Regions from separate parts of the Streptomyces sp. NPDC002138 genome, predicted to be linked through region 2. Evidence: riboswitches for the same ligand, from Rfam matches in the RefSeq annotation. Region 2 holds a riboswitch; each other region holds the start of a gene.

Region 1 (7,585 bases), on a different contig from region 2:
TTTCCGCCGGTCAGCGCCTGGACGGCCTTGACCACGTCCTCGGTGCGGCCGTTGACGGTGTGGGTGGCGCCCAGTCCCCTGGCCAGTTCGAGCTTGCGGTCGTCCAGGTCCACCGCGATGATCCGGCCCGCACCGGCCAGAGCGGCCCCGGCGACGGCCGCGTTGCCCACGCCCCCGCAGCCGATGACGGCCACCGAGTCGCCGCGGCCGACGTTGCCGGTGTTGATGGCCGCGCCCAGGCCCGCCATCACGCCGCAGCCCAGCAGTCCGGCGGCGGCGGCCGAGGCCGCCGGGTCGACCTTGGTGCACTGCCCGGCGGCGACCAGGGTCTTCTCGGCGAAGGCGCCGATGCCCAGGGCCGGGGAGAGCGGGGTGCCGTCCTCGAGGGTCATGGGCTGGGTGGCGTTGTGGGTGTCGAAGCAGTACCAGGGGCGGCCGCGCTTGCAGGCCCGGCAACGGCCGCACACGGCCCGCCAGTTGAGGATCACGAAGTCACCGGGGGCGACCCCGGTGACATCGGGCCCGACGGCTTCGACCACTCCGGCCGCCTCGTGGCCGAGGAGGAAGGGGTACGCGTCGTTGATGCCGCCCTCGCGGTAGTGCAGGTCGGTGTGGCAGACCCCGCAGGCCTGCACCTGTACGAGCGCCTCACCGGGTCCCGGGTCGGGCACGAGGATCGTTGTCGTCTCCACCGGTGCGCCCTTGCTCCGTGCGATGACCCCTCGTACGCGATGCGTCACGTCATACCCCGCTCTCATGTGATCCGTCCCGTACCGCGAACGTACACGGCGGGGCCCGCACGGGTGGCCCGGTGCGGGAGTTGTGTCACGTTTTCGACGAGGGCCGGGGCTCGGCTCGGCTGCGGCGATCACCACCTCTACGGCGCGAGGTCCGGTGGTACGGCCGCGCGCAGGGCGGCGGCGAAGGCGGCCACGGCCGGGTGGGCCGCGGCCCCGCTCCGGAAGGCGATCTTCGTACGCCGCTCCATCGGCAACCGGGTGAGGCGCACCCCGGGCACGGCGGGCATCCCGGACTCACCCGGCGCCCCGGACACCGCGGGCCCGACGGACCCGACGGACCCGGTCACGCCGAGCTGCGGTACGACGGCCACCCCCTGCCCGGCCGCGACCAGGGCGAGCACGGTCGCGAAGTCGTCCACCCGGTGGCGCTCCCGCGGGGTGAAGCCGGCGGCCTGGCAGGCCCGGACGGTCATGGCGTGGCAGAGGGTGCCGGGGGTCGCGGTGATCCAGGGCGCGCGGCGGTGGGCCCGCAGCAGCGCGCCCTGATCGGGCCCCGCGGCAGGGGTGGAGGCAGGGGCCGGTTCGGGACCGGGGGCCGCGGGGCCGGGCGGGGCCGGTTCCGCGAGGTACATCGCCTCACGGAACAGCGGCTCGGCCGTCAGGCCCGGCTCCTCGGGCGCGGGAACGAAGTCGTACTCGTGGACCAGCGCCACATCCAGGTCACCGGCCCGCAGGGCGTCCGCGACGGCGGCGGGGTCGGTCTCCGAGACCATCGCCTCGAGGGCCGGGTGGCGCCGGGCGAGGGTGACGAGGGCCGCGGGCACGATGGCCCGGGTCGCGGTCGGGAAGGCACCGACGCGCAGGGCCCCGGCCGGCCCGCCCCGGGCTTCGGCGAGATCCGCCTCGGCCTGTTCCAGGCGCTCCAGCACCGCTTCCGCGTGGCCGACCAGATGGTGACCGGCGGGGGTGAGCCGGACCCGGCGGCCGGTGCGCTCCAGCAGGGGCAGACCCGCCTCGCGCTCGAGGACGGAGAGCTGCTGGGAGACGGCCGAGGGGCTGAAGGCCAGCGCCTCGGCGACGGCGGCGATGGTGCCGCGGCGGGCGAGTTCGCGCAGCAGGCGCAGGCGGCGTAGGTCGAGCATCGGCTCAGCTTACGGGTAGGGAAAGAAATGCGAACTGGACCCGATGCTCGGGGTCCGGCCACCCTCGTACCCATGGCGCAGAAGCAGCAGACGGCACAGGACACGGTGGCCGGACCCGCCCACCCCACGACCCCCGCCCACCCCACGACCACCTCCCACCCCACAACCCCCTTCCTGCACGGCATCCACGTACCGCTCATCACCCCCTTCGACGCGTCCGGCGGCGTCGCCCTGGACGCCCTGGAGGCCCTGGCCCACGAGGTGCTCACGGCGGGCGCGACCGGCATCGCCGCCCTCGGCACGACCGCCGAGGCCGCGAGCCTGGACGAGGCGGAACGCGACGCGGTCACCGAGGTGTGCGCCCGGGTCTGCCGGGAGCGCGGGGCGTTCCTGAGCGTGGGGGCGGGGAGCAGCGGCACCCGGGCGAGCGAGGCCGCGCTGGAGCGGCTGCGGCGGTGGCCGGAGGCCCGGGCCGCGCTGGTGACCGTCCCGTCGTTCGTGCGGCCCTCGGCGGCGGGGGTGCTGGCGCACTTCGAGCGGCTGGCGGCGCTCGCTCCCGTACCGCTGATCGTCTACCACATCCCCTACCGGACCGGTCAGCCCCTGCACGCCCGGGCGCTGCGGGCGCTCGGGGCACTGCCCGGGGTCGCGGGGGTCAAGTACGCCGTGGGCGGCATCGACGAGGACACGGTGGCACTGCTGGGCGAACTGCCGGACGGGTTCACGGTGATGGCGGGCGACGACGCGTACGTCTCGCCCCTGCTCGCCCTCGGGGCCGGCGGCGGGATCCTGGCCTCGGCACATCTGGCCACGGACCGGTTCGCCGCGCTCGACGCGGCGTGGCGGGCGGGTGACGCGGTGGGGGCCCGGGCGCTGGGGCACGCGCTGGCCCGGCTGTCGGCGGCCGTGTTCACCGAGCCGAATCCGGTGGTGCTGAAGGGGGTGCTGCACGCGCAGGGGCGGATCCCGACGCCCGATGTGCGGCTGCCGCTGCTGCCGGCCGGCCGGACCTCGGTGCGAGAGGCTTTGCGCCGGCTCGCGGAGCTGCCTGAATAAGTATGTATGGGTGATTTGCCCTTGAATGCGGTAGGGGCGGGCCTCCGGTGATGTGAGTCACGCCGGACGGCCCCCCTCCAAGTCCCCCGCGAGGCCTGCGGAACGCGTAATTCCGGGCGCCGCAATGAAATTCGGCATTCCCCGCCCGGCACGGCCGGGATGAATTCCACCGGCCGGTATCGATATACCGATCACCGCGTGGAATTCAAGTCCTTGCTCCCTGCCTCCCCCCTCGCTTACGGTCACCGCAATCCGGGTGGACCGCCAAATCCTGCCGCCACCCGGGAACCCATCCCACTCACGTACGGCAGGAGCGGGGGAACCAGGTAGGCCGCCGGTCCGGATCTTGAATCCGGACGGGCTCGGGGTGAAGTCGCGCCACTGACACGCATGTCTCCTTCATGTCTCACGCATGTCTGGAACATGCCGTGCCACGGCGCGGCCGGACAGCTCCCGTCCGAACCCGACAGCTCACCTCGCAGGCGACGGAGAGGAATTCGCCATGTCCGCAACGGGCAAGCACCGCCGTCCCAAGACCAGCCAGCTCGCCCGACTGCTCGCCGTCGCGGGCACCGGTGGCATCGCACTCGCTCTCCCCCTGATCAGCGCTTCCGGCGCCGAGGCCGCGCAGCCGGCGGCCCAGCCGGCCACGACCACCACCTCGGCCGCGGCCTCGGTTTCGACCTCGGTTTCGACCTCGGTTTCCGGCGTTGCCGCAAAGGCGGCCGCACCCAAGATCTATTCCGTGGTGGCGGGTGACACCCTTTCCAAGATCGCACAATCGCATTCCGTGAGCGGCGGCTGGAAGAAGCTGTACGAGGACAATCGCGCGGTGGTCGGCAGCGACCCGTCGGTCATTCGGCCGGGCACCAAGCTGACGATCGGCGGCCCGGCGAAGGCGAGTTCGGGAACGGCGGCCGCCACGACGGCGCCCGCGGCGCGGGGTTCCGCGGCCGAGCCCGCCCGGGCCGACCGTTCCGCGCGGCCCACCACGCTGTTCGCCAACAACCTCGACGGCTGGATCCGGCAGTCGCTGGAGATCATGGCCCAGCACGGAATTCCCGGTACCTACGACGGAATTCGCCGCAACGTGCTGCGCGAGTCCTCGGGCAACCCCCTCGCGATCAACAACTGGGACTCCAACGCGGCGGCGGGCATCCCCTCCAAGGGCCTCCTCCAGGTGATCGACCCCACCTTCCGGGCGTACCACGTGCCCGGAACCGCGGCCGACTCCTACGACCCGGTCGCGAACATCACCGCGGCCTGCAACTACGCCGCCGCCCGCTACGGCTCGATCGACAACGTCAACAGCGCCTACTGAGCCGAAGCACACCAGGACGCGGCCACCAACGACCGCTGCGCGGCGTGCAGATGGGTGGCCGCGGCCAGCCAGGCCCACGCGTAGCGGTCAGCCCCGGGATCGACGAGGCGGCCGAAGACGTCCCGGGAGCGCCGGTCCGCCTCGGCGGCCAGCTCCGCGGTCAGCTCCCCGGCCGCCGCGAACCCGGCCCGGCGCAGCGGTTCCGGACCCCCGGCCGGGGCGAGATCGCCCCGCGCCGCCTCCGCCACCGCCCGGCGGCCCCCCGCGACCCCGGATTCCAGCAGCCGTCGAACCCGCCAGAGCGGTGAGTCGCGCAGCGGATCCGGGGTCGTCGGCAGGTGCGGAGTGTTCGGCATGGGCGGTACGGGCGGTACGTCCGGTACGCCCGCGGCGGGTCCCGGGGCTCCGGCCGGGAGGTGGGCCCCCTGGAGCCGGTCGTAGCCGAGGTCGGCCCGGCCCAGCCACTCCGGCGGCAGCCGCAGCGTGTACGCCGCTCCGGGCACCGGGCCGACGGCGAGCGGGCGCAGGGTGGCGGCCCGGTCCGGATCGGGCCGCCCCAGCACGCGCAGCGCCATCCCGGGACGCTCCGCGAGGCGGCGCAGGTTCGCGGTGTGCGGCAGCTCCGGGTGCGGATGGGCCGGGACCAGGCCGATCAGCGGCGCGTCCGGACGTACCGAGCCGTCGGGCGACAGCTCGCGCACCAGCAGCCGGTCCCCCGCCGGGCCGACCACCAGCACGTCACAGCCGAGCAGCCCGGGGTCGGCGGTGGGCCACCCGGTCGCGGAGCCGGCCAGGGCCCGGGCCACCGCGTCGGCGGCCGGGCGGGCGAAGAGGGCGGCCGCGGCCGGTTCCGCGCTCCAGTCGATCCCGCGCAGCGGAGTCGCCCGTACCCCGCGGCCCGCACCGAGGCGGCCGTCCTCGGAGACCGTGGCCCCCGACACCAGCAGACCGCCCCGCGCCAGACCGGCGTGGTCGAGGGCGGCGCCGCCGAGCGCCACGGAGGCGGATCCGGCGCCACGGGCCCGGGCCAGGCCGCCGGGGCGGACGTCGGCGAGGGTGTAACGGGCGCCGTCGGAGCCGACGAGGTGGGTGACCACTCCCCCGTGCCCGGCGGCGGAGAGCACCGGCTCCCGGCACAGACCGTGCACGCGCAGGCTGCCGCCGGAGCGGTAGCCGCGCCGCGCACCGCCGGGGTCCGGCACCGCGGCGGTGTACAGCAGCTCCCGGAAAGCTCCGGTCAGCTCGGTCAGGCGCTGGGCCGCACTGCGCTCGCGGGCGGCGCGCAGCCCGCGGACCACCCGGAGCGCGGCAGCCTCGGCGCGCGGCAGCCCCGCGAGGCGCGCGGTGTGGGCGGCCCGGAGCAGCTCGGCCTGGACGACGGCTCCGCCCGCGGGGACCCCCGCCGCCAGTGCCACGGCGGCCGCCTCCCACAGGGCCGCGGCGGCCACCACCTGCGCGGCGGTCAGCGGGGGTTCGGGCTCGAGTGCGGGTGGGAGTTCCGGTTCCGGTTCGGCGGCCGGCTCGGAGGGGGTGCGGGGTGCGGTGGTGCCGGGCTCGTGACGGTCCTGGACGGCGGACCCGGCTCCCGGATCCGGCTCTTCCGGTTCCGCGGCGGGTTCCTTTTCCGCGGCGGGTTCCTTGGGTTCGGCGAGCGGGGACACCGCGAGGGCCGCGGTGCGGTGGAGGCAGCGGGGGTTCAGGAGGCAGCTGCAGGTGGCCTGGCCGGGATCGGTGACCGTCCCGGAGGGTCCGGGTCGCAGGGTGACCAGGGCGTCTTCGCCGAAGCGGTAGGAGACGCTCCCGTCGGCCGCCGTGAGGGCCGGCGGACTGCCCGCCGCGCAGGTTTCGACGGTGGCGTCGAGCTTCTTGCGCAACCGGGGGCTGAGCTGCCCGACGGCCTCGGCGAGCACGTCGGCGGCCACCGGCGCGAGCGCGGCGGCCCGATCGGTGCCGCCCGCTCCGGTGCCGGCCGTATCGGTGTCGGGGATGGGGATCACGGGCGGTCTCCACGGAGGCGGTCGCCGACCCAGCGGGCCAGGGCGAGGGGGCTGAGGGCGGCCACCGGCATTCCGGCCGCGACGAGTTGCCGGGCGACCGGGACGGAGTAGCGGGGCGTACCGGAATCGTCGAGGGCGGCGCAGCCCATCAGACGGGCCCCCGAGGCGGCCAGCGCGCGGACCTCGCCGAGCAGCCCGCCGAGCGGCCCGCCCTCCTCGAAGTCGCTGACCACGACGACCAGCGTGCGGCTCGGCACGGTGATCAGCGAGCGCGCGTGCGCGAGCCCGGCGGCGATGTGCGTACCGCCGCCGACCCGTACTTCGAGCAGTAGCGACAAGGGGTCCTCGACCTGGCCCGTGAGGTCAACCACCTCCGTGGAGAAGGCGAGGAAGTGGGTGGAGAGCATGGGAACTCCCGCCAGTACGGCGGCGGTCAGCGCGGACCAGACGACCGAGGCCTCCATCGAACCGGAGACGTCGACGACGAGGATCAGCCGCCAGTCGGCCTCGCGGTTCACCCGGGTGCTGAACACCGGCCGTTCGGGTACGACGACCACCCGGCCGTCGTCCAGCCTGCGGGCGTGCGCCAGATTGGCCCGCAGGGTCCGGGGCAGGTCCAGCATGCCGCCGGGGCGGCGGGTGGGGCGCGGGGTGGACAGGCCCGAGAGGGCCGGGCGCAGCCGGGTGGCCAGCTCCTTGCGCACCTCCTCGACCAGCCGTTTCACCAGGGGTCGCAGCCTGGCGAGCTGCTGTTCGGGCAGCCCTCCGGCGAGGGAGAGCACCGAGGTGAGCAGCTCCACGGAGGGCCGTACGGAAGCGGGGGCGAGCTGGGTCAGTACGTCGGTGCGGCCCGCTCCGGCGGCCGCGGCGAGCACCTCTTCCCGTACGTCGGTCCCGAAGAGCGCTTCCAGCTCCTCGGCCCACTCGCGCGCCGTGGGGAACGAGGCCTCGCGGCCGCCGCCGCTCCCACCGCCGTCGAGGTCGCTCGCGCCCTCGCCGCGGCCGGCGCCGTACAGCTCGTCCAGGGCGTGGGCGTAGCGGCGGGCTCCGGCGGAGAGCCGGTCGTGGTGGCGGCCCAGGAGCAGGCGCCAGCGGTCGGGCGGGGTGAGCCGGTGCGGGGCGGCGGGCTCGGGGCGGGGGTCTCCCGCCGGGGCGGGCACGGGGGTGGGGACGGTCGCGGGGGTTCCGGCGGTGCGGGGGACGGGCAGCGGTACCGGCAACGGGAGCGCCGCGAGGGCGGCGAGGCCCGCGGCGTCCGCGGCGGCCCACCGGGCCAGCAGGGCGGGCGGCGCGTCGAGGGACAGGTCGATCCGGTCGCCGAGGCGTTCC
Region 2 (7,585 bases):
GCCAGCCCGGGCTGGCGCTCGCGGCGAAGCTCGCGGGCCGCGCCCGCGCGGGCGGCCTGGACGTGCCGCTGCCGGCCGGAGAGGGCATCGGGTACGAGCTGCTGGCGCTGGCGGCGCGCGCCGAGGAGGCGGGCACCGACCCGGAGACCGCGCTGCGCGCGGCGGCCCGGGTCTACCGGGACGCGATCAGGGCGGCCGAGGGCGTCGACCCGCGGTGACGCGGTGACGCGGAGAGCCGTGACGCGGAGAGCCGTGACGCGGAGAGCTGTGACGCGGTGACGTTGTGCCGGGGCCGGACGGAGGCCGTGGGCGGCGTGTGCGAGGGTGAGCCACCACAGATCTGAGGGGGGCGGACCGGTGCGCGCACGGCATGTCGCGATGGCGGTGGTCATCATGGCGGTTCTCGGTACGGCGGCGTGCTCGCCCGGCCCGTCGACGCGGGCGTCGACGGGCGCTCCGGCGCCCGCCTCGGCGCCGGGCTCCTCGCCCGGCGCCTCGGCCCCGGCGTCGGCCCCGGGCTCGTCGCAGGGACGGTTGCGCGACGGTCTGCTGACCGCGGCCCGGCTCCCGCAGGGCTTCCTGCTGATGACCGAGCAGATCAACGCGACGACGACCGGCGCGCCCCACGCCCCCGCCTCCACCGTGCCGATCGCCTCGATGCCCTGCACCGAACTGGGCGTCGAGTCCTTCGTGCCGCGCCATGCCCGCCCCCTGGAGGACGTGGCGGTCGGGCTGGAGCGCCAGCTCGCCACCGACACCATCGAGGACGGGGGCGTCGACGACAGCTGGTTCGGCCAGGAGGTGCTCGACCGGTACGCGCCCGGCCAGGCGGCGGCCGTCATGAGCGCCGTCCGCGACGCGGCGGGGCGCTGTCCCTCTTATACGACCACGTACGCCGACGGTGACCACGGCGTGGAGACCGTGACGGTCGCGCCGGCGGACGTTCCGGCGGACGACGGCCTGGTGCTCCGGATCTCGACCGTCATGCCCGGCTCCGCCGACCCCTTCATCAGCGAGTCGGCGTTCGTCCGCGAGGGCGACGTGATCCTCACGGTGCAGAAGATCGGCTCGCAGAGGCCGCGCGCCGGGGTGGAGGCCGTCCTCGCGCCCGCCGTGGCGGCGTACCGCGCGACGACGAGGGGCTGACCCGCGCGCCGCGCGCTCAGCGCCGCGGGTCCCGGCCGCCGGGGTCGTGCCAGTGCGGGTCGGGCCGGTTCAGGAACCATTCGCCGAAACCCACCGGGCGGACGTGGCCCGCGCCGGAGGCGGCGGGCACCGCGTCGCGGAAGATCCGGCCCGGGAGGGCGCCCAGGTCCCGCAGCAGGGCGGCGGTCTCGTCGATGAACTGCGGCGGCCCGGACAGATAGACGTCCTGGTCCGGCCAGAGCCCGCGGTTGCCGAGCGCGGTCGCGAGCCGCCCGGTCGCCTCGTTGCGGTGCCGGCCGGGCGCGGGCGTGATGTAGGTGACGGCGAGCCAGGGGTGCCGGTCCGCGTAGCTGTCGATCAGGGGCCGGTCGTAGAGGTGCGCCCCGTCGCGCGCGACGACGAAGAGGCGTACGTCGTGCCCCGGCGGCCGCGCCATCAGCTCCTCCAGCATGGCGCGCACCGGCGCCCAGCCCGTCCCGGCCGCGATGAACGTGGCGGGACGGCCCTCGTGGCGCAGGGTGACCCGGCCGCCCGCCGCGCCGAGCCGCAGCACCTCGCCGGGCGCGACGTCCTGGACCAGGGCGGTGCTGAGGCGGCCGCCCTCGATCCGGCTGACGTGGAGGTCGACGGTGTGGTCGGCGCGGGGCGCGTTGCCGAGGGAGTACGTGCGCCAGGTGGTCGGCACCCGGGCGCAGCTCACGCTGACGTACTGGCCGGGGAGATAGGGGAGCGGCAGGTGCGGCCGCAGCGTCAGGACGCCGATGTCCGTGCCGTACCGGAGGTGGCGCACCACCTCGGCGTCCCACCACGGCGGGTCCTGGCTCGCGGCGGCGCCCGCGGTCATCAGGTCGGCGATCGCCCGGTAGGCCGCGCTCCACGCCTCCTCGACGACCGGGGTCCAGGCGGGCCCGCTGGCCTCGGCGAGCGCGGCGAGCAGGCTGGCGCCGACGGCGTCGTAGTGCTCGGGGCGCGCGAGGAACTTGCGGTGGTCGCGGCCGAGGTCGCGGAGATAGGGGATGAGGGTCTCGTCGTCGATGTGCGCGATCACATGGGTGAGGGCGGCGAAGAGCCGGTCCCGCTGGCGTTCCATGTCCGGGGCGGCGGCCGGGAAGAGCTCACGAATGCCGGGATTGTTCCAGAACAGATGGGTGTAGAAGTACTTGACCGCGTGCTCGGCCCGTCGCTCCACCACGGCGAAACTGCTCTTCAAGATCCTCACATCCACAAGAGCGACAGTAGGAGCGGCCGCGATCCCGGGGTCAAGGGAAGGGTGATCTACGGCCAGCCGCGGAAAACCAGTCATATGGGATGACCGGCGAGGGGCGGGGTACGGTCGGCGGGTGCACCAGGAAACCCCCGCCGAGCCCCCTGCCGAGTCCTCCGCCGAGGCTGCCGCCGAGCCCGCCGCCGAGCCCGCCGCCGGCCGCGAAGGCGGCTGCCCCGCCGCCGGACCCGAACTCTTCACGTGGGAGTTCGCGACCGACCCGTATCCCGCCTACGCCTGGCTGCGCGAGCACGCACCCGTGCACCGCACCAAGCTGCCCAGCGGGGTCGAGGCCTGGCTGGTCACCCGGTACGCCGACGCCCGGCAGGCCCTCGCCGACCAGCGGCTGAGCAAGAACCCGGTGCACCACGCCGAGCCGGGCAAGACGGGCATTCCCGGCGAGCGCAGCGCGGGCCTGATGACGCACCTGCTCAACATCGACCCGCCGGACCACACGCGGCTGCGGCGCCTGGTGTCGAAGGCGTTCACCCCGCGCAGGGTCGCCGAGTTCGCCCCGCGGGTCCAGGAGTTGACCGACCGGCTCATCGACGCCTTCGCGGAGAAGGGGGAGGCCGACCTGATCCACGAGTTCGCCTTTCCGCTCCCCATCTACGCCATCTGCGACCTGCTCGGCGTACCGCGCGAGGACCAGGACGACTTCCGCGACTGGGCCGGGATGATGATCCGCCACGGCGGCGGGCCGCGCGGCGGCGTCGCCCGCTCCGTGAAGAAGATCCGCGCCTATCTCGGAGAGCTGATCCACCGCAAGCGCGACGACCTGGGCGACGACCTCATCTCGGACCTGATCCGGGCGAGCGACCACGGCGACCATCTGACGGAGGCCGAGGCCACCGCCATGTGCTTCGTGCTCCTCTTCGCCGGGTTCGAGACCACCATCAACCTGATCGGCAACGGCACCTACGCCCTGATGCGCAACCCGCGTCAGCGCGCGCTCCTCCAGGAGTCCCTCTCCGCCGGCGAGTCCGCTCTGCTGGCGACCGGGATCGAGGAGCTGCTCCGCTACGACGGACCCGTGGAGCTGGCGACGTGGCGCTATGCGACCGAGCCGCTGACCCTGGGCGGCCAGGACGTCCCGGCGGGCGATCCGGTGCTCGTGGTCCTCGCGGCGGCCGACCGCGACCCCGCGCGGTTCGAGGATCCGGACACCCTGGACCTCTCGCGGACCGACAATCAGCACCTCGGATACGGACACGGCATCCACTACTGTCTGGGCGCTCCGCTGGCCCGGCTGGAGGGCCAGACGGCGCTCGCGAGTTTGCTGACGCGTCTACCCGATCTGGAACTCGCCATTCCCCCCGAGGAGCTGCGCTGGCGCGGCGGACTGATCATGCGTGGCCTGCGCACGCTTCCCGTCCGCTTCACACCCCCAAACGTTTCAGATGCGGAATAAACCCTTCCATGGGCCTCAACTGACGCAGAGTCAACTCTGTGACCTCGACGTGATCTGCGCATCATCGACTTGTGACAAGCGTTCGAACCCGGCTAGGTTCGCGTCGCCCCCCACCGCCACGCGAAAGGTCCACCCTCATGCGTTCCGGGAACGGCCGCCACAGACGCCCCCGTCAGGTCCCCGCCCTTGTCGTCACCGCCGGAGTCGCCGGCTCCGCACTCGCTCTACCGCTGTTCGCCGCCTCCGGCGCGAACGCGGCGGAGACCACCACCTGGGACAGGGTGGCGGAGTGCGAGAGCGGCGGGACCTGGAGCGCCGACTTCGGCAGCGGGTCGTACGGCGGCCTCCAGTTCACCCTGGAGCAGTGGAAGAGCGCGGGCGGGCTGGAGTTCGCGGCGCGGCCCGACCTCGCCAGTCGCTCGCAGCAGATCGCGATCGCCGAGCGCGTGCTCGCCTCGCAGGGGCCGCAGGCCTGGCCGCTGTGCGGGGAGTCCTCGGGACTCACCCGCACCGGCCCCGCGCCCACCGTCGATCCGGGCACGCCCGGCCATTCCGCTTCGGTCGCGCCGACCCCGGTGCGCCCCGAGGGCACCCCGGCTCCGGTCGGCGGCCCGGCCCCCGCGTCGACGCCGACCTCGACCGGTCACATCCCCGGGGCCACCACCTCGCCCAGCGCCCCGCCGGCGATGCCCGACTCCCCGCTGACCTCCGTACTGCCCGTCATGCCGGCCCCGGACCCGCTGTCCGGCGGCCCCGGCGCGCCGACGGGGCACACGGGCACGCCCGCTCCGGCCACGCCCGGCACCCCGGCGCTCCCGACCGGCCCGTCGACCTCGCCGTCCGGCATTCCGGCTCCCGCGACCTCGACCCCGGCGAACCCGGCGGCCCCGTCGACGCCTTCCGGCTCCGTGGCCCTCCCGCAGGGCGAAACGGGCGAGGGTGGCGGAAAGCACCGCGGAACGCCCGCCGCCGAGGCTCCGAACGCCCCTGACGCCCTGTCGGACCCGACGTACACCGTCAAGAGCGGCGACAACCTGACGGCCATCGCGAAGGCCAAGGGAGTCGAGGGTGGCTGGAATGCCCTTTACGAGGCCAATCAGCAGGTCATCGGGCATGATGCCGACCTGATCACCCCGGGGCAGAATCTCGATCTAAGCCATAAATAGGGGCACTTAGGGCGGGAAGATCGCCGTGTATGTCCCTTTCGTGCAAGTGAGACATGCATCTCTTCCGTTCAACTGGCGTGTCCTGGTCGGCGACTGCCGGAAACCCCGCTCTCACCTGCGCAAACACCCGCCCCGGGAGCGCAAGTAGGGCCCGTTTCTCCCCGATGTCCCTCGTTGAACATCGGGGAGAGACCTGTCTACCTTCTGAATCGCTCGCCACCGCGGGCTCCTTCGACCGCATCGCCGAATCCTGCCGGCGGACGGAGGAAACAGTCGTCGCGCAAGCGCCGAAGGCAGGAGCGGGGGAACCAAGGTAAGTGCCGGAACCGGCCATTGAGAGATGGTCACGGAACCGGCTTGGGGTTAAGCCGCGCACCTCCTCGGTGCGCGACCGGGCAACTCATCCGCCCGAACCCGACAGCTCACTTCGCAGGCGTCGGTGAGGAGAAAACCATGCTGCTTTCCGGCAAGGGCAAGCACCGTCGCGCCTCCAAGGCCACCCGTGTCGTCACCCTCGTCGGTGTCGCCGGTGTCGCCGTGGCGGCTCCGCTGATGACCGCCGGCGCCGCGAGCGCCGCGACCGCCTCCCAGTGGGACGCCGTCGCCGCGTGCGAGTCCGGCGGCAACTGGTCCATCAACACGGGCAACGGCTACTACGGCGGCGTTCAGTTCTCGTCCTCCACCTGGGCCGCCTACGGCGGCAAGGCCTACGCCCCGCAGGCCAACCAGGCCACCAAGTCGCAGCAGATAGCCATCGCCGAGAAGGTCCTCAAGGGCCAGGGCAAGGGCGCGTGGCCGTCCTGTGGCGTGGGCCTGTCGAGCTCCTCCTACAACGGTGGTTCGGCCGAGACCCCCAGCAAGCCGAAGCCGCAGAGCAAGCCGGAGAAGAAGGCCGAGCCGAAGCAGGAGACCAAGCGCCCCGAGGCCCCGGTCACCCGTTCCGAGCGCGCCGAGACCCCGGCCCCCACCAAGTCCGCCCCGGCGGCCGAGGCTCCCAAGACGGGCAACGGCTCCTACGAGGTCAAGTCGGGCGACACCCTCGGCACCATCGCCCAGGCGAACGGCGTCAAGGGCGGCTGGCAGCAGGTGTTCGAGCTGAACAAGGACATCGTCAAGGACGCCGACCTGATCTTCCCGGGGCAGAAGCTGAAGCTCAGCTGAATCCCGCGGTAACACTCGCGTTCCCCACCGCCCGGCGCGTATCCCCTCACGCGCCGGGCGGTGGTGCGTCCGGGGCCGGCATCCCGCCCAGGCGTTGCCGTATGTCACGTAAGAGGGGTATTCAGACCCTTTTTCATCCCACGGAGCGGCTGGTCGGCCGACCGAGTGCCCGGAGCCGGTTAGGCTCTAAGCGGCAAGGCCGTCCCACGGCCTGACACGCCACCGCACACCCAGCGTCACATCCCAGAAGGAGATGCTCGTGCCGTCCATCGACGTCGTCGTAGCCCGGGAAATCCTGGACTCCCGAGGCAATCCCACGGTCGAGGTCGAGGTTGGCCTCGACGACGGCAGCACCGGCCGTGCTGCAGTTCCGTCCGGCGCCTCCACCGGTGCATTCGAGGCCATCGAGCTTCGTGACGGTGACCCCAACCGCTACATGGGCAAGGGCGTCGAGAAGGCCGTCCTCGCCGTCATCGAGCAGATCGGCCCGGAGCTCGTCGGCTACGACGCCACCGAGCAGCGTCTGATCGACCAGGCCATGTTCGACCTGGACGGCACCGACAACAAGGGCTCCCTGGGCGCCAACGCGATCCTCGGCGTCTCCCTGGCCGTGGCCCACGCCGCGTCCGAGGCCTCGGACCTCCCGCTCTTCCGCTACCTCGGCGGCCCGAACGCGCACCTGCTGCCCGTTCCGATGATGAACATCCTCAACGGTGGGTCGCACGCCGACTCCAACGTCGACATCCAGGAGTTCATGATCGCCCCGATCGGCGCGGAGTCCTTCTCCGAAGCCCTTCGCTGGGGTGCCGAGGTCTACCACACCCTCAAGAAGGTCCTGCACACCAAGGGCCTCTCGACCGGTCTGGGCGACGAGGGCGGCTTCGCGCCGAACCTGGAGTCCAACCGCGCCGCGCTCGACCTCATCGTCGAGGCCATCAAGCAGGCCGGTTACGTCCCGGGCAAGGACATCGCGCTCGCGCTCGACGTCGCCGCGTCCGAGTTCTACAAGGACGGCAAGTACGAGTTCGAGGGCCAGTCCCGCTCGGCCGCCGAGATGACCGAGTACTACGAGGAGCTCGTCTCCGCGTACCCGATGGTCTCCATCGAGGACCCGCTGTACGAGGACGACTGGGCCGGCTGGAAGACCCTCACCGACAAGCTGGGCACCAAGGTCCAGATCGTCGGCGACGACCTCTTCGTCACCAACCCGGAGCGCCTCGCCCGCGGCATCGAGGAGGGCTCGGCCAACGCCCTGCTCGTCAAGGTGAACCAGATCGGTTCGCTGACCGAGACCCTGGACGCCGTCGAGATGGCCCAGCGCAACGGCTTCAAGTGCATGATGTCGCACCGCTCCGGCGAGACCGAGGACGTCACCATCGCCGACCTCGCCGTCGCCGTGAACTGCGGCCAGATCAAGACCGGCGCCCCGGCCCGCTC
Region 3 (7,585 bases), on a different contig from region 2:
GGCGGCGATGACCTCGCCCACGTTGTGCGGGGGCATGTTGGTGGCCATGCCGACCGCGATCCCCGACGCGCCGTTGACCAGCAGGTTCGGGTACGCCGCGGGCAGGACCCCGGGTTCGAGCTCCTGGCCGTCGTAGTTCGGGGTGAAGTCGACGGTGTCCTCGTCGATGGACTCCGTCATGAGCGAGGCGGCGTCGGCCATCCTGGACTCGGTGTACCGCATGGCGGCGGGCGGGTCGTCGTTGCCGAGGGAACCGAAGTTGCCGTGGCCGTCGACCAGCGGCAGGCGCATCGAGAAGGGCTGGGCCATGCGCACGAGGGCGTCGTAGATCGACGCGTCACCGTGCGGATGGAGCTTGCCCATGACCTCGCCGACGACGCGGGCGCACTTCACGTAACCGCGGTCGGGGCGCAGGCCCATCTCGTTCATCTGGTACACGATGCGGCGGTGTACCGGCTTCATGCCGTCCCGGGCGTCGGGCAGGGCGCGGGAGTAGATCACCGAGTACGCGTACTCGAGGAAGGAGCCCTGCATTTCGTCGACGACGTCGATGTCGAGGATCTTCTCCTCGAAATCCTCCGGCGGCGGGGTCTTCGTGCTGCGGCGGGCCATCGCTGCGCGGCTCCTTAACCATGGTGATGGGGGCTGGGTCTGACGCGGACCATTGTGGCCCGAGGCACCGACAACGCCGACTCCGACCCAGGAGTGACCCGGGAACTTCTCCAGGGGCCGACGCGCTTGCATACAGTGACAGGTCTGACGGAATTCTCTACATCGCGATCGAAGGGACCACATGCCCATGGGTCACACGGCCACAGCTCAGGCCGGCTCCGGCGGCCTGACAGCGACCGAGCACCGCCTGGCCAACGGCCTGCGCGTGGTGCTCTCCGAGGACCACCTGACCCCGGTCGCCGCGGTCTGCCTGTGGTACGACGTCGGTTCGCGTCACGAGGTCAAGGGCCGGACCGGTCTGGCTCACCTCTTCGAGCACCTGATGTTCCAGGGCTCGAAGAGCGTCCCCGGGAACGGCCACTTCGAGCTGGTCCAGGGCGCCGGCGGTTCGCTCAACGGCACCACCAGCTTCGAGCGGACCAACTATTTCGAGACGATGCCGACGCACCAGCTGGAACTCGCGCTGTGGCTGGAGGCGGACCGGATGGGCTCGCTGCTGGCCGCATTGGACGAGGAGTCCATGGAGAACCAGCGCGACGTCGTCAAGAACGAGCGCCGCCAGCGCTACGACAACGTCCCCTACGGCACGGCGTTCGAGCGGCTGACCGCCCTCGCCTACCCGGAGGGCCACCCGTACCACCACACGCCGATCGGCTCGATGGCCGACCTGGACGCGGCCTCCCTGGAGGACGCGCGGACCTTCTTCCGCACGTACTACGCGCCCAACAACGCCGTGCTGTCGGTCGTCGGGGACATCGACCCCGAGCAGACGCTCGCCTGGGTCGAGAAGTACTTCGGCACCATCCCCTCGCACGACGGCAAGCAGCCGCCGCGCGACGGCGCGCTGCCCGACACCATGGGCGGCCAGCTGCGCGAGGAGATCGTCGAGGAGGTCCCGGCCCGCGCCCTGATGGCCGCCTACCGGCTCCCGCACGACGGCACCCGCGACTGCGACGCCGCCGACGTGGCGCTGACCATCCTGGGCGGCGGTGACTCCTCCCGGCTCCACAACCGCCTGGTGCGCCGCGACCAGAGCGCCGTGGCCGCCGGTTTCGGCATGCTGCGCCTGGCCGGCGCGCCCTCGCTCGGCTGGCTGGACGTCAAGACCTCCGGCGGGGTCGAGGTACCCGACATCGAGGCCGCCGTCGACGAGGAACTCGCGCGGTTCGCCGCCGAGGGCCCGACGGCCGAGGAGATGGAGCGCGCGCAGGCCCAGCTGGAGCGCGAATGGCTGGACCGGCTGAGCACGGTGGCCGGCCGCGCCGACGAACTGTGCCGCTTCGCGGTCCTCTTCGGCGACCCGCAACTGGCGCTCACCGCCGTCGGCCGCGTCCTCGACATCACCGCCGAGGAGGTCCAGGCCGTGGCCGCCGCCCGCCTGCGTCCGGACAACCGCGCGGTGCTCGTCTACGAGCCGATCGCGGCCGAGGACGCCGAGGAAGCCGCCGAGAACGACGAGAACGAAGGGGTGGAGCAGTGAGCGACACCGCAGCCGTCACGATGACCTTCCACCCCCAGCCGCAGCCCGGCGAGGCCAAGCCGTGGGCGTTCCCCGCCCCCGAGCGCGGCGCGCTGGCGACCGGCCTGACCGTGCTGCGCTGCCACCGGCCCGGCCAGCAGGTGGTGGCCGTCGAGATCAACCTCGAAGCCCCGCTGGACGCCGAGCCGGCCGGGCTGGACGGCGTGGCCACCATCATGGCCCGCGCGCTGTCCGAGGGCACCGACAAGCACTCCGCCGAGGAGTTCGCGGCCGAGCTGGAGCGCTGCGGCGCCACCCTCGACGCGCACGCCGACCACCCGGGCATCCGGGTCTCGCTGGAGGTCCCGGCCTCCCGCCTGGCCAAGGCCCTGGGCCTGCTCGCCGAGGCGCTGCGCGCCCCCGCCTTCGCCGACTCCGAGGTCGACCGCCTGGTGCGCAACCGGCTCGACGAGATCCCGCACGAGCTGGCCAACCCGCAGCGCCGGGCCGCCAAGCAGCTCTCCCAGGAGCTGTTCCCGGCCACGCTGCGGATGTCCCGCCCGCGCCAGGGCACCGAGGAGACGGTCGCCCGGATCGACTCCGCGGCCGTACGCGCCTTCTACGAGGCCCACGTGCGCCCCGCCACGGCCACCGCGGTCGTGGTCGGCGACCTGACCGGCATCGACCTGGACGCCGTCCTGGCGGACACCCTCGGCACCTGGACGGGCAACGCCGCCGCGCCGCTCCCCGTGCCGCCGATCACCGCGGACGACACGGGCCGCGTGGTCATCGTGGACCGGCCGGGCGCGGTCCAGACGCAGTTGCTGATCGGGCGGATCGGCGCGGACCGGCACGACCGGGTCTGGGCGCCCCAGGTGCTGGGCACGTACTGCCTGGGCGGCACCCTGACCTCCCGTCTGGACAAGGTCCTGCGCGAGGAGAAGGGGTACACGTACGGCGTGCGCGCCTTCGGGCAGGTGCTGCGGTCCACGGCCGACGGCACCGGCGCGTCGATGCTCGCCATCAGCGGGTCGGTGGACACCCCGAACACCGGCCCGGCGCTGGACGACCTCTGGAAGGTGCTGCGCACCCTCGCGGAGGGCGGCCTGACCGACGCCGAGCGGGACGTGGCGGTGCAGAACCTGGTGGGCGTCGCCCCGCTCAAGTTCGAGACGGCCGCGTCCGTCGCGGGGACCCTGGCCGACCAGGTCGAGCAGGGCCTGCCGGACGACTACCAGGCGCAGTTGTACGCGCGGCTGGCAGAGACGGGCACGGTGGAGGCCACGTCGGCCGTCGTCAACGCCTTCCCGGTGGACCGTCTCGTCACGGTCCTGGTCGGCGACGCCGCGCAGATCGAGGCGCCCGTGCGGGCCCTCGGAATCGGTGACGTGAGCGTCGTCGCCAACTGAGCGTGCGAGGAGGGGTTCTGGTGGCTTGACCACCAGAACCCCTTTTGTCCGTTTGGTGGAGAGGTTGCTTCTATGTCACGTGACGTAGGTAACAATGGGGCGTGTGTGTTTGGTGATTACCGGATGATCCGCCTAGCGTCGGCCGTGCTGTCCGTCAGTTGTACGCGCCGCACTCGCGGCACCGGGCAGCGATCGCCGAGTCCCCGTCAGGCGCGAGCCTGGGGAGCCGGGGACCCACAGTCCCTGGGGTGAATCGGACCGTCTCGCGAGAGAGGGCCCGTAGGAGACCTTCCTGCTCCGAACCCGTCAGCTAACCCGGTAGGCGAGAAGGAAGGAAAGGATCAGCCCCTTCATGGCGTTCGGCAGCTCTCGTGCCTCCTCCTCCGGCGGCAAGCACCGCGGTTCCAGCCGTCTGAGCCGGAAGACCGCAAGCGTCGCCGGCATAGCCGCCCTCGCCGCCACCGGCGTCGCGGCCACCCTCGCCGCCCCGGCCTTCGCCGCGGACAACCACAGCAGCACCCCTCCGGCCGACTCGAACATGAAGGCCGTCGTCGCCCCCGACCTCGCCGGTGACCTCGAGGCCCAGGCCGACGCCCAGCGCAACGCCGCCGACGCGACCGCCCTCAGGGTGCAGGCCGAGAACGAGGCGCGGACGAAGGCGGCCGAGGCCAAGCGGATGGCCGAGGCCAAGGTCAAGGCCGAGCGCGAGGCCAAGGAGCGTGCGGACCGCGAAGAGGAGCGCAAGCGCCTCAACGCCTTCGTGACGCCGATCGAGGGCTCCTACGTCAGCACCCAGTACGGCGTCGGCGGCAGCATGTGGTCCTCCGGCAGCCACACGGGCATCGACTTCCACGCCGGTGTGGGCACCGTCGTGCGCGCCGTCGGCGCGGGCGTCATCGTCGAGGCCGGCAACGGCGGCGCGTACGGCAACAACATCGTCATCAAGCACAACGACGGTACGTACACCCAGTACGCGCACCTCTCCCGGCTGAGCGTCTCGGCCGGCGAGCAGGTCACCGCCGGGCAGCAGATCGGCCTGTCGGGCGACACCGGCAACGTCAGCGGCGCGCACCTGCACTTCGAGGCCCGCACCGGCCCGTCGTACGGCTCGGACATCAACCCGCTGACCTACCTGCGGGCCCGCGGCGTCAACATCTGATCCCGCCCGCACGGCAGCGTCCCGAAGGCCCCGGCTCATCGAGCCGGGGCCTTCGCGTCGTGCGCGCGGCGCCGGTGGCCCGTCGTGGTCGCTCATTTCCGCCCGTCCTCGGAAAATATCGCGTGTTGCAATAGAGTCGACGCAATGGAATCGGCGGCAGCGGTATTCAGCGGAGGTCCGGTCTTGCGAATTCCCGCGCACGCGGTTTGTACGGCGATCCGCGACGACATCGTTTCCGGGGTCTTCGGACCGGGCGTCCGGCTCACCGAGGAGGTGCTCGCCCGGCGTTACGGAGTCTCCCGCGTCCCCGTCCGCGAGGCCCTGCGCACCCTGGAGTCCGAGGGCTTCGTCACCACCCGCCGGCACGCGGGCGCCTGTGTCGCCGAGCCCACCGAGCAGGAGGCGGCCGACCTGCTGGAGGTCCGGATGCTGCTGGAGCCCCTCGCCGTGGCCCGCGCCGCCCACAGGCGCGGCGAGGCGCACCTCAAGGTGCTGCGGGGGCTGGTCAGGCTGGGGCAGGAGCGGGCCAGGAGGGGGCAGGGGGACGATCTGCGGGCCCTGGGGGGCTGGTTCCACGAGACGCTCGCGCAGGCCTCAGGCAGCCCCGGCCTGATCGCGCTGCTCACCCAGATGCGGCACAAGGTGGCCTGGATGTACGTCGTGGACGCCCCCGTGCGGCCGGTGGAGTCCTGGGCGGAGCACGGCGCGATCGTGGACGCGGTGGCGCGCGGCGACGCGGAGCGGGCGCGGGCGCTGACCGCGGCCCACGCGGACCGCGCGGCGGGGGCGCACCGGCTGCGCGTGAGGACTTCGCAACCTGCCGTAAACACGGCGAGCGGCGGCCTTTAACACGGCGCGTATACAAAGGACGGGTGGGGCGGCTATTTCCGCTTCCCTTTATGACGCCACGGATATCGGCGGCCGGAAGTCGGAAGTCGGCGGTGGATGTCGCGAGTGGATATTCGCGCCCCGGCCGGATGGTCTGGAAAAGCCGCGGAGCCGTGGCCCCCGGGGTTCCGGGAGCCACGGCTCCGCCGTGCGTGGTGCGGGGGCCGGGCCCCGGGGTCAGACGGTCTCGGGGAGCTCTTCGAGGCCCTCGGCGACCAGCTTGGCCAGACGGTCGAGCGCGGCGTCCGCACCCTCGGCGTCGGACGCGAGGATGATCTCCTCGCCGCCCTGGGCGCCCAGGCCCAGGACCGCGAGCATGGACGCGGCGTTGACCGGGTTGCCGTCGGCCTTGGAGATCGTCACCGGGACGCCGGAAGCGGTCGTCGCCCGGACGAAGATCGAGGCGGGACGAGCGTGCAGGCCCTCGGCCCAGCCGACGTTGACGCGGCGCTCTGCCATGGTGATGCCCTTCAGGTTCCAATGGTTGTCTAGACCAGTCTCTCACGGCGCTCTGAATGCTCCGGCCGACTTCCGACCCCCATCCGCCTGCCGTTCGGCCCTCCTCAGCTTGCACTGGTTCGTCCCGGCTCGCCTAGCGCGCCGCGCGCACGCCCCCGGGCCGATGCGGCCCCGGCGACCGCTCTTCCGCCCTCGCCCCAAGGCAGGCTCTAGGGTGGCCTCATGACCACCGCGTCGGACCCCTCGTACCCGGCCCACTGGGAAGCGGACGTCGTGCTGCGCGACGGCGGCACCGCCCGGATCCGCCCCATCACGACCGAGGACGCGGACCGCCTGGTCAGCTTCTACGAACAGGTCTCGGACGAGTCGAAGTACTACCGCTTCTTCGCCCCGTACCCCCGGCTGTCCGCCAAGGACGTGCACCGCTTCACCCACCACGACTACGTGGACCGGGTGGGCCTCGCGGCCACGGTCGGCGGCGAGTTCATCGCGACCGTGCGCTACGACCGGATCGGCGCCGACGGCCGCCCCGCCTCCGGGGCCGCCGACGAGGCCGAGGTCGCCTTCCTCGTCCAGGACGCCCACCAGGGCCGCGGGGTCGCCTCCGCCCTCCTCGAACACATCGGCGCGGTGGCGCGCGAGCGCGGGATCCGCCGGTTCGCCGCCGAGGTGCTGCCCGCCAACACCAAGATGATCAAGGTGTTCAAGGAGGCCGGCTACGAGCAGAAGCGCAGCTTCGAGGACGGCGCGGTCCACCTCACCCTCGACCTCGAACCCACCGCCGAGTCGCTCGCCGTCCAGCGCGCCCGCGAGCAGCGGGCCGAGGCCCGCTCCGTCCAGCGCCTGCTCGCCCCGGGCTCCGTCGCCGTGATCGGCGCCAGCCGCACGGGAACCGGCGTGGGCGCCGCCGCCCTGCGCAATCTGCGCGACAGCGGATTCGACGGCGCGCTGTACGCGGTCAACGACGCCGTGACCTCCGACCTGCTGCTCGGCGTACGGGCGCACCGCACGCTCGGCGGCATCGGGGAGCCGGTCGACCTCGCGGTGGTGGCGGTTCCGGCCGAGCGGGTCCCCGAGGTGGTCGCGGACTGCGGGGAGCACGGGGTGCAGGGCCTGGTGGTGCTCTCGGCGGGGTACGGCGAGAGCGGGCCCCTCGGGCTCGAGCGCCAGCGGGAGCTGGTGCGCCAGGCGCGGACGTACGGCATGCGCGTCGTCGGCCCCAACGCCTTCGGCGTGATCAACACCGCTCCCGGGGTCCGGCTCAACGCCTCGCTGGCGCCCGCGCCGACCCCCGAGCCGGGGCGGATCGGGCTCTTCACCCAGTCCGGGGCCATCGGGATCGCCCTGCTCGCCGGGCTGCTGCGGCGCGGCGAGAGCCTGTCCTCCTTCGTGTCGGCGGGCAACCGGGCGGACGTCTCGGGCAACGACATCCTCCAGTACTGGTACGACGACCCGGCCACGGACGTCGGCCTGCTGTACCTCGAAACGCTCGGCAACCCGCGCAAGTTCACCCGCATCGCCCGGCGCACGGCACTGGTG

What was found. A riboswitch is a leader RNA that binds a small molecule or an ion and turns the genes downstream of it on or off. The one in region 2 is predicted to bind cyclic di-AMP.
Region 1: another riboswitch for cyclic di-AMP. It lies ahead of ABT084_RS07835 (LysM peptidoglycan-binding domain-containing protein); the one in region 2 lies ahead of ABT084_RS29640 (transglycosylase family protein).
Region 3: another riboswitch for cyclic di-AMP. It lies ahead of ABT084_RS28540 (M23 family metallopeptidase); the one in region 2 lies ahead of ABT084_RS29640 (transglycosylase family protein).

The regions. Positions count from the first base shown of each region.
Region 1 is NZ_JBEOXE010000008.1:165,198-172,782, forward strand. It holds gene ABT084_RS07820 (S-(hydroxymethyl)mycothiol dehydrogenase) at 1-740, opposite strand, end outside; gene ABT084_RS07825 (LysR substrate-binding domain-containing protein) at 878-1,882, opposite strand; gene ABT084_RS07830 (dihydrodipicolinate synthase family protein) at 1,955-2,938, shown strand; cyclic di-AMP (ydaO/yuaA leader) riboswitch at 3,222-3,436, shown strand; gene ABT084_RS07835 (LysM peptidoglycan-binding domain-containing protein) at 3,441-4,259, shown strand; gene ABT084_RS07840 (hypothetical protein) at 4,253-6,247, opposite strand; gene ABT084_RS07845 (DUF5682 family protein) at 6,253-7,585, opposite strand, start outside.
Region 2 is NZ_JBEOXE010000060.1:2,348-9,932, reverse strand. It holds gene ABT084_RS29665 (nucleoside triphosphate pyrophosphohydrolase) at 1-218, shown strand, start outside; gene ABT084_RS29660 (hypothetical protein) at 358-1,146, shown strand; gene ABT084_RS29655 (globin domain-containing protein) at 1,163-2,365, opposite strand; gene ABT084_RS29650 (cytochrome P450 family protein) at 2,487-3,821, shown strand; gene ABT084_RS29645 (transglycosylase family protein) at 3,959-4,987, shown strand; cyclic di-AMP (ydaO/yuaA leader) riboswitch at 5,263-5,438, shown strand; gene ABT084_RS29640 (transglycosylase family protein) at 5,441-6,148, shown strand; gene eno (phosphopyruvate hydratase) at 6,402-7,585, shown strand, end outside.
Region 3 is NZ_JBEOXE010000054.1:31,239-38,823, forward strand. It holds gene ABT084_RS28525 (DNA gyrase/topoisomerase IV subunit A) at 1-612, opposite strand, end outside; gene ABT084_RS28530 (M16 family metallopeptidase) at 800-2,152, shown strand; gene ABT084_RS28535 (M16 family metallopeptidase) at 2,173-3,540, shown strand; cyclic di-AMP (ydaO/yuaA leader) riboswitch at 3,724-3,879, shown strand; gene ABT084_RS28540 (M23 family metallopeptidase) at 3,893-4,699, shown strand; gene ABT084_RS28545 (GntR family transcriptional regulator) at 4,883-5,548, shown strand; gene ABT084_RS28550 (HPr family phosphocarrier protein) at 5,765-6,046, opposite strand; gene ABT084_RS28555 (bifunctional acetate--CoA ligase family protein/GNAT family N-acetyltransferase) at 6,269-7,585, shown strand, end outside.